2 regions of the Streptomyces sp. NBC_00670 genome follow, and region 2 is predicted to be linked to the other one. Evidence: predicted binding sites of a transcription regulator. Region 2 holds the regulator's gene; the other holds the start of a gene.
What was found. Region 2 encodes HspR, which represses chaperone genes until heat shock. Its sites were predicted from a motif close to TTGAGNNNNNNNNNCTCAA; they were not measured.
Positions count from the first base shown of each region.

Region 1: a site for HspR is predicted at 4,229-4,247, ahead of lon (endopeptidase La). Genes of this name have one in related genera too.

Region 1 covers NZ_CP109017.1:4,955,544-4,962,793, forward strand. Annotated here, with positions in the region: gene OIE12_RS22150 (multifunctional oxoglutarate decarboxylase/oxoglutarate dehydrogenase thiamine pyrophosphate-binding subunit/dihydrolipoyllysine-residue succinyltransferase subunit) at 1-833, opposite strand, end outside; gene OIE12_RS22155 (HAMP domain-containing sensor histidine kinase) at 1,185-2,240, opposite strand; gene OIE12_RS22160 (response regulator transcription factor) at 2,531-3,268, opposite strand; gene OIE12_RS22165 (spermidine synthase) at 3,391-4,083, opposite strand; gene lon (endopeptidase La) at 4,270-6,690, shown strand; gene OIE12_RS22175 (MarR family winged helix-turn-helix transcriptional regulator) at 6,987-7,250, shown strand, end outside.
Region 2 covers NZ_CP109017.1:3,929,129-3,936,378, reverse strand. Annotated here, with positions in the region: gene OIE12_RS17495 (sugar ABC transporter substrate-binding protein) at 1-646, opposite strand, end outside; gene OIE12_RS17490 (heat shock protein transcriptional repressor HspR) at 1,038-1,502, opposite strand; gene dnaJ (molecular chaperone DnaJ) at 1,510-2,700, opposite strand; gene grpE (nucleotide exchange factor GrpE) at 2,734-3,411, opposite strand; gene dnaK (molecular chaperone DnaK) at 3,408-5,258, opposite strand; gene OIE12_RS17470 (MFS transporter) at 5,407-7,002, opposite strand.

The DNA of each region.
Region 1 (7,250 bases), 1.0 Mb from region 2:
AAGAAGTTCAGCGTCTCGGCCTTCTTGATGCCGGCGACGACGAGCTGGCGGTCGCCGTTGGGCTTCACCAGGTCGATCGCCAGGCCGAAGGTGACGTGCTCCGGCTTGACGAGGGTCGGCTTGCCGTCCTTCTCCGCGTAGTGCCAGTTCATCGACGGCATGGCCTTGATGGCCTGCACCATCGCGTAGCCGATGAGGTGGGTGAAGGAGATCTTCCCGCCCCGGGCCCGCTTGAGGTGGTTGTTGATGACGATGCGGTTGTCGAACAGCAGCTTCACCGGGACCGCGCGCACGGACGTGGCCGTGGGCATCTCCAGGGAGGCGTTCATGTTCTTCGCCACGGCCGCGGAGGGACCGCGCAGCGTCACGTACTCGGGGCCCTGGGGGGCCTCGGTGGCCGGGGCCGCCTTGGCGGCCGGTGCGGCCTTGGCGGCGGCGGCCGGCTTCGCGGGGGCCGCCGCAGCGGGCTTCGCGGCCTGCTTGGCCGGTGCGGCGGCGGGCGCGGCCGTCGGCGTGGCGGGCTGCGCGGGGGCGGCCGGCTGCGCGGCGCGCGGCGCCGGAGCGACCGGCTGCGCCGGGGTGGTGGGAGCGGCGTCGGTCCGCGCGGCCCCCGCGGCCGCGTCACCCGCCGGAGCCGGGGTGGCAGCCGCCCCCGGCTTGTAGTCCGCGAAGAAGTCCCACCAGGCGCGGTCTACCGAATTCGGGTCCTGGAGGTACTGCTGATAGATCTCGTCGACGAGCCACTCATTGGCACCGAACGAGGCCGCGGGGTTCTTCCCGGCTTGGTCGGTCTCGGTGGAGATGCTCGAGTTACTGGGGGACTGTGGCGACACGGCGGCAACCGCCCTCTTCCGCTTCACAAGGTGATGGACAGCGGGAATAAAGGCTACGCCTCCGTGACCGGGAAGGTGAGGTCGGGCCGGTTCATCGTCACGTACATCACATTCAAAACCGTGTTTCGCCGTCGGAATTGGCGGGAAACAAGCGCGGTTACGGTCGAAAAGGGTACGGGAGCCCGAGGGAGCGGCGCACGCGCGGCCTCCCGGGGGAGCGGCGGCGGTCGGACCGGGGCCCGGTCCGCCGCTCCGCGCGGTGGCCCGGTGGCCTTGATCACACGTGTCCACGCCGTGCCCGGGCGTGCCGGGGCAGCCGGTGGATCATGCGGCTCCGCTGCGCACTTTACGTCAACTTGGCGAAGAGGGAAGCCCGGGAAGGGTGACCCGGATGCGGCAGCCCCGCTCGCTTTCGGCCACGCCGATCCGGCCACCGTGCAGGTCCACCGCCCAGCGCGCGATCGCCAGCCCCAGACCCGTGCCGCCGTCGCTGCCGGGCCCGTGCGGGGAGCGGACCGCGCCCCGGTTGAACCGCTCGAACACCCGGTGCCACTCGGAGCGCGGAATGCCCGGCCCCTCGTCGAGCACCTCCAGGTCGAGCGAGTCCGGCGCCTGCCCCGGCCGCGCCCTGACCGTCACCCTGCCGTGCGGGGGGCTGTGCTTGACGGCGTTGTCGATGAGGTTCGCCATGACCTGGTGGATGCGCTCCGGATCCGCGTGCGCGGTCAGCTCCGGCGGATGGACGTCGAGGTGCAGATGGACGTCCTTGCGGGTGTGACCGCCGGAGCCGGAGGCGATGCCCGCCCGCGCGGAGGCCACCATGTTGGCCTCCTTCAGCATCTCGGCCAGGTACGGCCACACCTCGAAGCGACGTTTCTTCAGCGGGACGACGCCGTTGTCCAGCCGGGAGAGGTCCAGCAGCGTCTCCACCAGGCGGCCGAGCCGCTCGGTCTGCCGCAGCGCCGTGCGCATCGTCTCGGGATCGGCCTCGGTGACGCCGTCCACGATGTTCTCCAGCACCGCGCGCAGCCCCGCGATGGGCGTGCGCAGCTCGTGCGAGACGTTCGCCACCAGCTCCTTGCGCCGGCTGTCCTGCGCCTCCAGCTCGTCGGCCATGCGGTTGATCGTCTGCGCCAGGTCGCCCAGCTCGTCGCGGCGGTTCTCGCGCACCCGGCGGGTGTAGTCGCCGTGCGAGATGGAGCGGGCCACGGCGTTCATCTCGTCCAGCGGGGCGGTCAGTGAGTGCGCCACGAACTGGGTGATCAGCAGGGTGGCGATCACCGAGAAGACGGTGATGAAGCGCAGCTCGGTCTGGGTCCGCACGGCGATCATCAGCAGACCGGTGGTGATGAAGACGGAGACGACGACCAGCGTGCCGAGCTTGGTCTTGACGGAGAAGGGCCACAGACCGCGGCCGGACTCGTGTTCGGGACCGGGGCCCGGCCCGGTGGCCGTGCCGTACCCGGTCGCGCCTCTCGACGTCCTCGGGGCGCGTCCGGGGCGTGCCTTGCGCCCTGCGGACGTCGGTTTTCGGGGGCGCGCCCTGCCGGACCCGCGCGCCGCGGCCGCCACGCGTCCGAAGACCGCGCCCCGGCGCGTTCCACCGGCACCGCTCATCGCTTCCAGCCCCCTTCGGCTGCCCGGCTCCCGCGGGAATCCGGCGGCGCTGCCGCCGGGAGCCGGGCGGGAGAGCCCGCTCAGGGCGTCGGCGTCTCCAGCGCGTAGCCCACACCGTGCACCGTGCGGATCCGCTCCGCACCGATCTTCCGCCGCAGCGCCTTGATGTGGCTGTCCACGGTCCGCGTCCCGGACGCGTCCGCCCAGTCCCACACCTCGGCGAGCAGCTGCTCGCGCGAGAGTACGGCACGCGGGGTGTTGGCGAGGCACACCAGCAGGTCGAACTCGGTGGGCGTCAGATGCACGTCCTCGCTGCGCACCCGGACCCGGCGCTGTGCGTGGTCGATCTCCAGTTCGCCCAGGCGGAGGATGCCCGAGCGCGGAGTCGTCGCGGCGAGCGCGGCCCGCTCCACCCGGCGCAGCAGGACGTGCACCCGGGCGGCCAGTTCCCGCATGGAGAACGGCTTGGTCATGTAGTCGTCGGCGCCGACGCCGAGACCGACCAGCATGTCGGTCTCGTCGTCCCGCGCGGTGAGCATCAGCACCGGCACCGGGCGCTGGGCCTGCACCCGGCGGCAGACCTCGAGCCCGTCGAAGCCGGGCAGCATGATGTCGAGGATCAGCAGATCGGGCTGCCAGGCTTCGGCGGTGTCCACCGCGGACGGGCCGTCGCCCGCCGTTTGCACGAGAAATCCCTCGGCGCGCAGACGGGTCGCGATGGCATCGACGATCGTCTGGTCGTCCTCGACCACCAGAACCCGGCGCTGTGCGCCGTTCGTCGTCGCCGTGCCGTTGTGGGAGGTGTGTGTCTGCTCCATCGCCCGCCCCTGGGGTTGCTTTCCGGAATCCGTGGGGTGATCCCATGTCTGCGGTGACGCGTCGTTGTGCTTTGAATGATCCGCGTCAGGGGAGCAGCGTACGGGCAGTAACACTCGCCCGGCTATCCGGGTCGGACCGCCAGGTGAACCACGTCGGGAACGCCCCGGGCAACGGGGATCTCTTCGGTACGCACCTGTTGGAACCCGGCATTCCGTAGGGTTCCTTCAAATTCCGGAGAGGGCTGTGCGGACCATACGGCGAGTACTCCACCGGGTCTCAACACCCTTGCGCAGCTTGCCAGTCCGGGAGGCGAGTAGAGGGTTTCGTTGTCCTCGGTGACGGTCCAGTCGGGGCCGTTGTCGATGTCCAGGCAGAGGGCGTCGTATGTGTCCGATGTCTCATTGACGTAAGTGATCAGATCCGCTTCGAGGATGCGGGTGCGGGGGTCCGCGCGGGCGTCGGCGGTGTAGGGGGAGAGGGGGCCGGTGCGGTGCCAGTCGATGACGGCGGGTTCGCGTTCCACGACCGTGATGGGGCCCCAGCGGGGGTCGGCGGCGGCGTGGGCGAGGGAGAAGCCGACGCCGAGGCCGCCGATGAGGACGGCGGGGTTTTCCCGACCTCCGGTCAGGGCTTCGTGGGCCGCGTCGACGAGGCGGCGTTCGGAGCGGCCGTCGGAGGTGTCCATGAGGAAGCAGCCGTTGGCGATGATCTGGAGGTGGGGGCCGTGGCGGCGGAGGGTGATGTCGCCGGCGGGACCGGGGCGGGTGTCGAGGGTGACGGGGGGTTCGGTGGGGTTGTGGTCCGGGTGGGGCATGGGGTCATTGTGAGGTGACGGGAGTTGGGCGGGGGATTTTTTTCGCCCCCCGCGCAGACAGCGCGCGCCCCCGACCCTCGCGGGGGTGGAGTCGTGATCGCTGTGGGCGAACGGCCGTGGGGGAACATTCGGGGGCTCAGGTGCATTGAGTCGGCATAGCTCAACTTCGCTGTCGAGAGGAAGATCATGGCTGCTGAGTCCCCGTCGTCCACGCCGTTCGCCCTTCCCGTGCTGCCGCTCGACGACGAGGTCGTCCTGCCGGGCATGGTCGTGCCGCTGGACCTGAGTGATTCCGACGTACGCGCCGCCGTGGAGGCGGCGCAGGCCGCCGCCGGGGGAAGTCCCGGGAAGCCGCGCGTGCTGCTCGTGCCGCGCGTCGACGGCACCTACGCCGGCACCGGCGTCCTCGGCACCGTCGAGCAGGTCGGCCGGCTCGCGGACGGCGACCCCGGCGCCCTCGTCCGGGCCCGGAGCCGCGTACGGATCGGCGCCGGTACGACCGGCCCGGGCGCCGCGCTCTGGGTCGAGGGCACCCGGATCGAGGAGACCGTGCCCGAGCCGCTGCCGGGGCACGTCACCGAACTGATGAAGGAGTACAAGGCGCTCGCCACCGCGTGGCTGCGCAAGCGCGGTGCCTGGCAGGTCGTCGACCGGGTGCAGGCCATCGACGACGTGTCCGCGCTCGGCGACAACTCCGGTTACTCGCCCTTCCTGACCACCGAGCAGAAGGTCGAGCTGCTCGAGACCGCCGACCCGGTCGCGCGGCTCAAGCTCGCCACCCAGCACCTGCGCGACCACCTCGCCGAGCAGGACGTCGCCGAGACGATCGCCAAGGACGTCCAGGAGGGCGTCGACAAGCAGCAGCGCGAGTTCCTGCTGCGCCGTCAGCTCGAGGCCGTCCGCAAGGAACTGCGCGAGATCAACGGCGAGAAGGACGGCGAGGAGTCCGACGACTACCGCGCCCGCGTCGAGGCCGCCGACCTGCCCGAGAAGGTCCGCGAGGCCGCGCTCAAGGAGGTCGACAAGCTGGAGCGCTCCAGCGACCAGTCCCCCGAGGGCTCCTGGATCCGCACCTGGCTCGACACGGTCCTGGAGCTGCCGTGGAACGAGCGCACCGAGGACGCGTACGACATCCAGGGCGCCAAGGCGGTCCTGGACGCCGAGCACTCCGGTCTGGAGGACGTCAAGGAGCGGATCACCGAGTACCTCGCGGTGCGCAAGCGCCGTACCGACCGCGGACTCGGAGTGATCGGCGGCCGGCGCGGCGGTGCCGTGCTCGCGCTGGTCGGCCCGCCCGGGGTCGGCAAGACCTCGCTCGGCGAGAGCGTCGCCCACGCGATGGGGCGCACGTTCGTCCGCGTCGCGCTCGGCGGCGTCCGGGACGAGGCGGAGATCCGCGGCCACCGGCGTACGTACGTCGGCGCGCTGCCCGGCCGCATCGTACGGGCGATCAAGGAGGCGGGGTCCATGAACCCGGTCGTCCTCCTCGACGAGATCGACAAGGTCGGCTCCGACTTCCGGGGCGACCCGGCCGCAGCCCTGCTCGAAGTCCTCGACCCCGCGCAGAACCACACCTTCCGGGACCACTACCTGGAGGTCGAACTCGACCTGAGCGACGTCGTCTTCCTGGCCACCGCCAACGTGCTGGAGGCCATTCCGGAGGCGCTGCTCGACCGGATGGAACTGGTCCGGCTCGACGGCTACACCGAGGACGAGAAGGTCGTCATCGCCCGCGACCACCTGCTTCCGCGCCAGCTGGAGCGGGCGGGCCTGGCCGTCGAGGAGGTCACGATCGACGAGGGCGCGCTGCGCCGGCTGGCCGGTGAGTACACCCGGGAGGCGGGTGTGCGCACCCTGGAGCGGTCGATCGCCCGGCTGCTGCGCAAGGTCGCCGCCCAGCACGAACTGGGCGAGCGCGAGCTGCCCTTCACGGTCGGTGCGGACGATCTGCGGGCGCTGATCGGGCGGCCGCACCACGTGCCCGAGTCCGCCCAGGACCCGGCCGAGCGGCGCACCGCCGTGCCGGGGGTCGCGACCGGGCTCGCGGTCACCGGGGCGGGGGGCGACGTCCTCTTCGTGGAGGCGTCGCTGGCCGATCCCGAGACCGGGGCGGCGGGACTGACGCTGACCGGGCAGCTCGGCGACGTGATGAAGGAGTCGGCGCAGATCGCGCTGAGCTTCCTGCGGTCGCACGGGGCGGAGCTGGAGCTGCCGGTGGGTGACCTCAAGGACCGGGGGGTGCACATTCACTTCCCGGCGGGGGCCGTGCCGAAGGACGGGCCGAGTGCGGGGGTCACGATGACCACGGCGTTGGCCTCGCTGCTGAGCGGGCGGCTCGTGCGGACGGATGTGGCGATGACGGGGGAGGTGTCGCTGACCGGGCGGGTCTTGCCGATCGGGGGCGTGAAGCAGAAGTTGCTGGCGGCGCATCGGGCGGGGGTGACGACGGTGATCATCCCGAAGCGGAACGAGGCGGATCTGGATGAGGTGCCGGCGGAGGTGCTGTCCAAGCTGGAGGTGCATCCGGTGACGGATGTGCGGCAGGTGCTGGAGTTGGCGCTGGCGCCGGTGGATGTCTCTCGGGATGCGGCGCCGGTGGCTGCGTGAGGGGTGGGGTGCGGCGGGGCAGTTTTTCGCCCCCGCCGCCCCTACCCTTCCCGTTCCCGGGGGCTTCGCCCCCGGACCCCCTTGGAAAGACTGCGCAGTTCCGGTGGGTCGGTGGTCCGGCGTGCACTGCCTGGCGTGTCCTGGCGGCACGGGAGACTACGCACGGAGACCCGGGCCCGGGAAGGGGGGCCGGAGGCTGCCGTTGGTCTACGCCTGCGAAATACTGGCGGAACTGCGGCAACGGCCACGCGTGGCGGAGACTTTCAGTACGGCGGAACCAGCTCGGGAGTGCTGACGTGCACGAGGACGGAACCAGGGAGGGCGGGTCCGGCACCGTCCGGACGGCGCCGGTGTCCGGCGGTGAGCAGGCCCCGCCGGAATTCCTCGCCCTGGAGCGGGAGTTGACCATGCTGATGCGGCGCGCCAGGGCCCAGCAGGGCGAGATGGCGCGCGAGGTCCACCCCGATCTGGAGCCCGCCGCGTACGGGCTGCTCGTACGGCTCGAGGAGTGCGGGCGGCAGCGGGCGACGGATCTCGCGGCGTTCGTCGGGGTGGGCAAG
Region 2 (7,250 bases):
CGACGTCGTACGACTTGACGACGTTCACCTTGTTCTGGAGTTCGCTGAGCGCGCCCTTCTTGAACTGGGCCGCGTTGGGGTCGGCCTTGGAGCCGTTCATCATGACGACCTTGCCGGTCCCCGACTTGCTGCCGAGCGCCTCGACGACGGCACGGCCCTGCACCTGGCCGACCAGCTCGTTGTCGAAGGAGATGTACGCGTCGACCGGGCCCTGCGCCAGCCGGTCGTAGGCGATGACGGGGATGCCGGCGTCCTTGGCCTTGCGCACGGTGGCCTTGATCGCCTCGGCGTTCACCGCGTCCAGCAGGATGATGTCGACCTTGTCGTGGATCATCCCCTCCATCTGCGCGCTCTGCCGGTTGGCGTCTGCCTCGGCGTTGGCGTAGACGACCTTGCCCTGGTTCTTGGTCAGGACACGGACCTGGTCCTTGATGATCGGGTAGTCGAACTTCTCGTAACGCTGGTTCTCCTTCTCCGGGAGAAGCAGGCCCACCGTGATGTCGTTGCCCTTGTCCGGCGTCGCCGAGGCGTCGTCGCTGCCGACGCCGTCGATCAGGCCGCATGCGCTCAGGGACAGGGCCGCGGTCGCGGCGGACAGCGCCAGGAGGGTGCGACGCGCGGTCTTGCGGGTGTTACGAGTGTTCACATCAGGTGCCTTCCGGACAGGAGGGAGCGTGCGCGGGCCATGTGGCTGAAAGCCAACGCGTGCACGGCACTCAGCGTCAAGGAGTACCGGTTAACGACATGGCAACAGCCGTCCTGTGAGAGGTCCGTGAATGATCAAGGAGTAACGGTGCGCATGTCGCTTCGCGTTGTTCATGCAATCACACGAATGACCGCGAGCGTCGAGCAGTCTCACAAGAAGACAGAAAGAGCGGGGAATCGGGGCAAGCCACCGGACGAAAACCCCCGGGAACGACGAGAGCCGGGAGACCCTGCGGTCTCCCGGCTCCCTGGCCGGAATCGGCCCCTCCAGCCTCTGCTGCTCCGTCAGCCGGACGCCGGGCCGGACATCGGCAAAGACGTCGGCCGAGACGTCAGTCGGCGGCCTGCGGGGGCTGGCGCTTGGGGCGCCACACCACCAGCGCACTGGTCTGCTGCACCTCCTGGTACGGCACCAGATCGCGCCGGTAGGAGGCGTGCACCGCCGCCTCGCGCTGCCGCATCGCCGCCGCCGCGCCCTCGACCGTCGACTGGAGCTCGGCCACGCGCTGCTGGAGCGCGGCGACCTGGTTCTCCAGTTCGATGATCCGCTTGATGCCGGCCAGGTTGATGCCCTCGTCCTGCGACAACTGCTGCACCTGGCGGAGCAGTTCGATGTCGCGGGCCGAGTAGCGGCGGCCGCGCCCGGCGGTGCGGTCGGGCGAGACCAGACCCAGCCGGTCGTACTGACGAAGGGTCTGCGGGTGCAGTCCGGACAGCTGTGCCGCCACCGAGATGACGTACACCGGGGTTTCTTCCGTCAGTTCGTACGGATTGCGACGACGACCGGATGTGTCCATGGCGTCCTCATGCTCCCTTCGCGGACTCGAACAGCTCCGCCCGCGGGTCCTCCCCCGCGGTCGCCTCGCGATACGCCTCCAGCGCGTCACGAGCCTTCCCCGACACGTCCTTGGGCACACTCACCTCGACGGTGACCAGCAGGTCCCCGCGGGAGCCGTCCTTGCGGACCGCGCCCTTGCCGCGGGCGCGCATCGTGCGCCCGTTGGGCGTGCCCGGGGGCAGCTTCAGGGTGACGGGCGGGCCGCCCAGGGTGGGCACCCGCACCTCGCCGCCGAGCGCCGCCTCCGCGAAGGTGACGGGGACCGTGACGGTGAGGTTGTCGTCCTTGCGGCCGAACACCGGGTGCGTCCCGACGTGCACGACGACGTAGAGGTCGCCCGCCGGGCCGCCGCGCTCGCCGGGGGCGCCCTTGCCGCGCAGCCGGATCCGCTGCCCGTCGCTGACGCCCGCCGGGATGCGCACCTGCATGGTGCGCGAGGACTTCGCGCGCCCGGAGCCCTTGCAGACCTCGCAGGGGTCCTCGGCGATCAGGCCGCGGCCCTTGCAGTCCGGGCACGGGTCGGTCAGCGAGAAGCCGCCGCCGGAGCCGCGCGCCACCTGTCCCGTACCGACGCAGGTCGGGCACACGCGCGGTGTGCCGTTCTTGTCGCCGGTGCCCGAACAGGCCTTGCACGGCTGCTGGCTGGACATCCGCAGCGGCACCGTGGCGCCGTCGACCGCCTCCGTGAAGCTCAGCGAGACCTCGGACTCCACGTCCTGGCCGCGCCGCGGCTGGGTGCGTGTGCCGGTGCCCGCGCCGCCGCGGTTGAACAGGCCCCCGAAGACGTCACCGAGTCCGCCGCCGAAGCCGCCCTGCGCACCGCCGCCCCCGCCCTGGGCGCCGCCTCCGAAGAGGTCGCCCAGGTCGAAGTTGAACGTTCCGCCGCCGCCGGCACCGGGGCCCGGACGGAACCCGCCGTTGCCGAACAGCGTCCGGGCCTCGTCGTACTCCTTGCGCTTCTTGGGGTCCCCGAGGACGTCGTTCGCCTCGGAGATCTCCTTGAAACGTTCCTCCGCCTTGGCGTTGCCCTTGTTGGCGTCCGGGTGGAACTCGCGGGCGAGCTTCCGGTACGCCTTCTTGATCTCGGCCTCGGTGGCGTCCTTGGGGACGCCGAGGACCTTGTAGTAGTCCTTCTCGATGAAGTCCTTGGTGCTCATCCCCGACGTCCCTCCTTCCTTGCGTGTGCGAGCTCAGCCCTCGTCCGGGCCACCGCTCTCCTTGTCGTCTGCGTCGGCGCCCTTGGCACCCTCGGCCTCGGCGGAGTCCGCCAGAGCCGTCTGCGCGCCGGGCTGGGGCTCGGCGACCGCCACCCGCGCGGGGCGGATGGTGCGCTCACCGAGGCGATACCCCGGCTGCAGAATCGCCACGCACGTCGTCTCGGTGACGTCCGGCGCGTAACTGTGCATCAGGGCCTCGTGGATCGTCGGGTCGAAGGGCTCGCCCTCCTTGCCGAACTGCTGCAGACCCAGCTTGGCCGCCACCGTCTCCAGCGACTCGGCCACCGACTTGAAGCCGCCGACCAGTTCGTCGTGGTCGCGCGCGCGGCCGATGTCGTCGAGCACGGGCAGGAGCTCGGACAGGAGGCTCGCGGTGGCGATCTCCTTGACCGTGACCCGGTCGCGCTCGACCCGGCGCCGGTAGTTCTGGTACTCGGCCTGCAGCCGCTGGAGGTCCGCGGTGCGCTCGCCGAGGGCGGTGCGCACCTGGTCCAGCTGGGCCGTCAGACCGGCCGTCTGAGCGGCGTCCCCGGCCGGGGCCGCCCCCTCCTCCTTGGCGGAGGAGGCGGCCTTCGGCTCGGCGTCGTCGGAGGTCGCGCCGGAGGGGACGTCGGGCTGCTGCTCGTCGAAGCCCGGGGTCTCCTCCGTCACGCGGCACCGTCCTTGCGCTCGTCGTCGACGATCTCGGCGTCCACCACGTCGTCGTCGGCCTTCGGCTGGCCGGCGCCGGCGCCCGCCTCGGCGCCACCGGCGGCCTGCTGGGCCTGGGCGTCGGCGTACAGGGCCTGGCCCAGCTTCTGCGAGACGGCGGCGACCTTCTCCGTGGCGGTACGGATTTCAGCGGTGTCCTCGCCCTTGAGCGTCTCCTTCAGCTCGCCGAGCGCGGTCTCCACCTCCGTCTTCACGTCACCGGGGACCTTGTCCTCGTTGTCCTTGAGGAACTTCTCCGTCTGGTAGACGAGCTGCTCGCCCTGGTTGCGGGTCTCGGCGGCCTCGCGGCGGCGGTGGTCCTCGTCCGCGTACTGCTCGGCCTCCTGGCGCATCCGGTCGACCTCGTCCTTCGGCAGCGAGGAGCCGCCGGTGACGGTCATCTTCTGCTCCTTGCCGGTGCCGAGGTCCTTCGCCGTGACGTGCATGATGCCGTTGGCGTCGATGTCGAAGGAGACCTCGATCTGCGGCACGCCGCGCGGGGCCGGCGGCAGACCCGTCAGCTCGAACATCCCGAGCTTCTTGTTGTACGCCGCGATCTCGCGCTCGCCCTGGTAGACCTGGATCTGCACGGAGGGCTGGTTGTCCTCGGCGGTGGTGAAGATCTCGGACCGCTTGGTCGGGATCGTCGTGTTCCGCTCGATGAGCTTGGTCATGATGCCGCCCTTGGTCTCGATACCGAGGGACAGCGGGGTCACGTCGAGGAGCAGGACGTCCTTGACCTCACCCTTGAGGACACCGGCCTGGAGCGAGGCGCCGATGGCGACGACCTCGTCCGGGTTGACGCCCTTGTTGGCGTCCTTGCCGCCGGTCAGCTCCTTGACGAGCTCGGCGACGGCCGGCATACGGGTCGAGCCGCCGACGAGAACGACGTGGTCGATCTCGCTGAGCTGGATCCCGGCGTCCTTGATGACGTTGTGGAACGGCGTCTTGCAGCGCTCCAGGAGGTCCGCGGTCAGCTGCTGGAACTGGGCGCGGGTGAGCTTCTCGTCGAGGTGCAGGGGGCCCTCGGCGGAGGCGGTGATGTAGGGCAGGTTGATCGAGGTCTCGGAGGACGAGGACAGCTCGATCTTCGCCTTCTCGGCGGCCTCGCGCAGACGCTGGAGCGCCATCTTGTCCTTGGACAGGTCCACGCCGTGCCCGGACTGGAACTGCTTGACCAGGTAGTCGACGACGCGCTGGTCCCAGTCGTCACCACCGAGGTGGTTGTCACCGTTGGTGGCCTTCACCTCGACGACGCCGTCGCCGATCTCGAGCAGCGAGACGTCGAAGGTGCCGCCACCGAGGTCGAAGACCAGGATCGTCTGGTCGTCCTTGTCGAGGCCGTACGCCAGGGCGGCGGCCGTCGGCTCGTTGACGATGCGCAGGACGTTCAGGCCCGCGATCTCGCCGGCCTCCTTGGTGGCCTGGCGCTCGGCGTCGTTGAAGTAGGCCGGGACGGTGATGACCGCGTCGGCCACCTTCTCGCCCAGGTAGGCCTCGGCGTCCCGCTTCAGCTTCTGCAGCACGAAGGCGCTGATCTGCTGCGGGTTGAAGTCCTTGCCGTCCAGGTTGATCTTCCAGTCGGTGCCCATGTGGCGCTTGACCGACCGAATGGTCCTGTCGACGTTGGTGACCGCCTGGCGCTTGGCGACCTCGCCGACCAGCACCTCACCGTTCTTCGCGAAGGCGACGACGGACGGCGTGGTCCTGGCGCCCTCGGCGTTGGTGATGACGGTGGGCTCGCCGCCCTCCAGAACGCTGACGACGGAGTTAGTCGTGCCCAGGTCGATGCCGACCGCACGTGCCATGGTTCTTTCCTCCAGCTGACTTGAGTGCAACGGACTCAACCATGCCAGGGCATAGGTGCTACGTCAAGAGAGGTGAGTGGGCTCGGCTCAACTTATTCGCGGAGGCTCGCGCAGGTCCTGCCCACTGCCGGCGCCGCCAACTCGCGCATCAGGCAGCGACGTTCTCGGTGACCTCTGCATCGTCAGCGGCCCCGGGGGCCGGCTCCTTCGGTCCGCGCAGGGCCGTGTAGACGAACAGGGCGGCCAGGACGGCCGTGCCCACCCACATGGCCTGCCGCCATCCGTCGACGAAGGACTGCTGGGCGGCGTGGACCAGGTCCTGCGCGCGCGGTCCCGCGCCGGGTGCGGCCTCCAGGGCGTTGGCGATGCCGTCGCGCGCGGTGTCCGCGGTGCCCTGCGGGATGCCCTGAAGCCGGCCGCCGATGGAGCTGCGGTAGCCGGCCGACAGCAGCGCGCCCAGCAGCGCGACGCCCAGTGCGGTGCCGAACTCGCGCGTGACGTCGTTGAGGGCAGAGGCGACGCCCTGCTTCTCGCGCGGCAGGGAGCCGGTGATGGCCTCCGTGGACGGCGTCATCGCCAGACCCGAGCCGAAACCCTGGGCGAGCAGGCCGGGCAGGAGGGACGGATAACCGCCGTCGACGGAGACGAACAGCGCCATCAGGGCCAGGCCGACCCCGGTCAGCGCGATACCGCCGGCCAGGGTCCGGCGGACGCCGATCCGTGTCGCCAACCTGGGGGCCACACCGGCGGCCACGATCAGCGCCACGGCCATGGGCAGCATCGCCACCGAGGACAGCAGCGCCGACCAGCCCAGCACGGCCTGGAAGAACGGCAGGAGGACCACGGTGATGCCCGCCTGGACACCGAAGGTCACCAGCAGGGTGATCGAGCCGCCGGCCAGGCCGCGCTCACGGAACAGCCGCACGTCCAGCAGTGAGGCGTCCCGGCGGCGCAGCTCCCAGACCACGAAAATGACGGTGGCACCGAGACCGACGGCGAGGCTGATCAGGGTCACCGGGGCGGTCCAGCCGCGCTCTGGCCCCTCCTGCAGGACGAAGATGAGGCCGACCACCGCGACGGTGGACACCAGCGCGCCGAGGGTGTCGAAGGAATGGCGGGGCCGCTCGAAGGAGTTGGGAACCGACTTCAGCGTCATGGCCATGGCCACGACGGCCAGGACCACCGGCAGGGCGAACAGCCAGCGCCAGTCGGCGGCGTCGACCAGGAACGCCCCCAGGAACAGGCCCACGACGCCGCCGCCTCCGCCCACCCCGGTCCACACCCCGATCGCCTTCCCTCGCTGCTCCTCGGGGAAGGTGGAGGTGATGACGGCAAGGGTGACGGGCATGATCATCGCCGCCCCGACACCGGCGCCCATCCGCGCGGCGATCATCACCTCCGCGTTCGGAGCCAGGGCGCCTGCGACGCTCGCGACGCCGAAGAGGGTCAGCCCGGCGATCAGCATGGGTTTGCGGCCCAAGCGGTCACCGATGGCGCCGAGCGGCAGCAGCAGGGCGGCCAGGACGAGGGTGTAGATGTTGATGATCCACAGGACGGTGCTCTGCGAGGCCCCGAAATCGACGGCCAGGTGGGTCTGGGCCACGTTCAGTCCCGACACCGACGCGATGACGGCCATCAGCGCGACCGAGACAGCGATCAGGATGGTCCGCAACTGACGCGCGTCCGGCGCACTTTCACCGCGCGTGGCAGCGGCTGCCGCCCGGGGAGGCCGGCTCGGGGTCATGGGCACCTCTCAGAAATGGGCACGGTCAGTCAGCGCCGGCGCGTGGCCGGTCGCGGAGTGAGGGGGTCCGGCCGCGGCGGCGCCCTCGGGGCGCTTGCGCGAGTCCGGGATTGCAGCGGTGGCGGTCGCGTCCCGCGCCGCGGGCAATGCCGCGCCAGTGGTGACCGCCAGGGCGTGCTCGGAAGGGATCTTCCGACTTGCTCATCCACCGTAGCGCCGTAAACGGGCGACACCTTCCACTTCCGCTA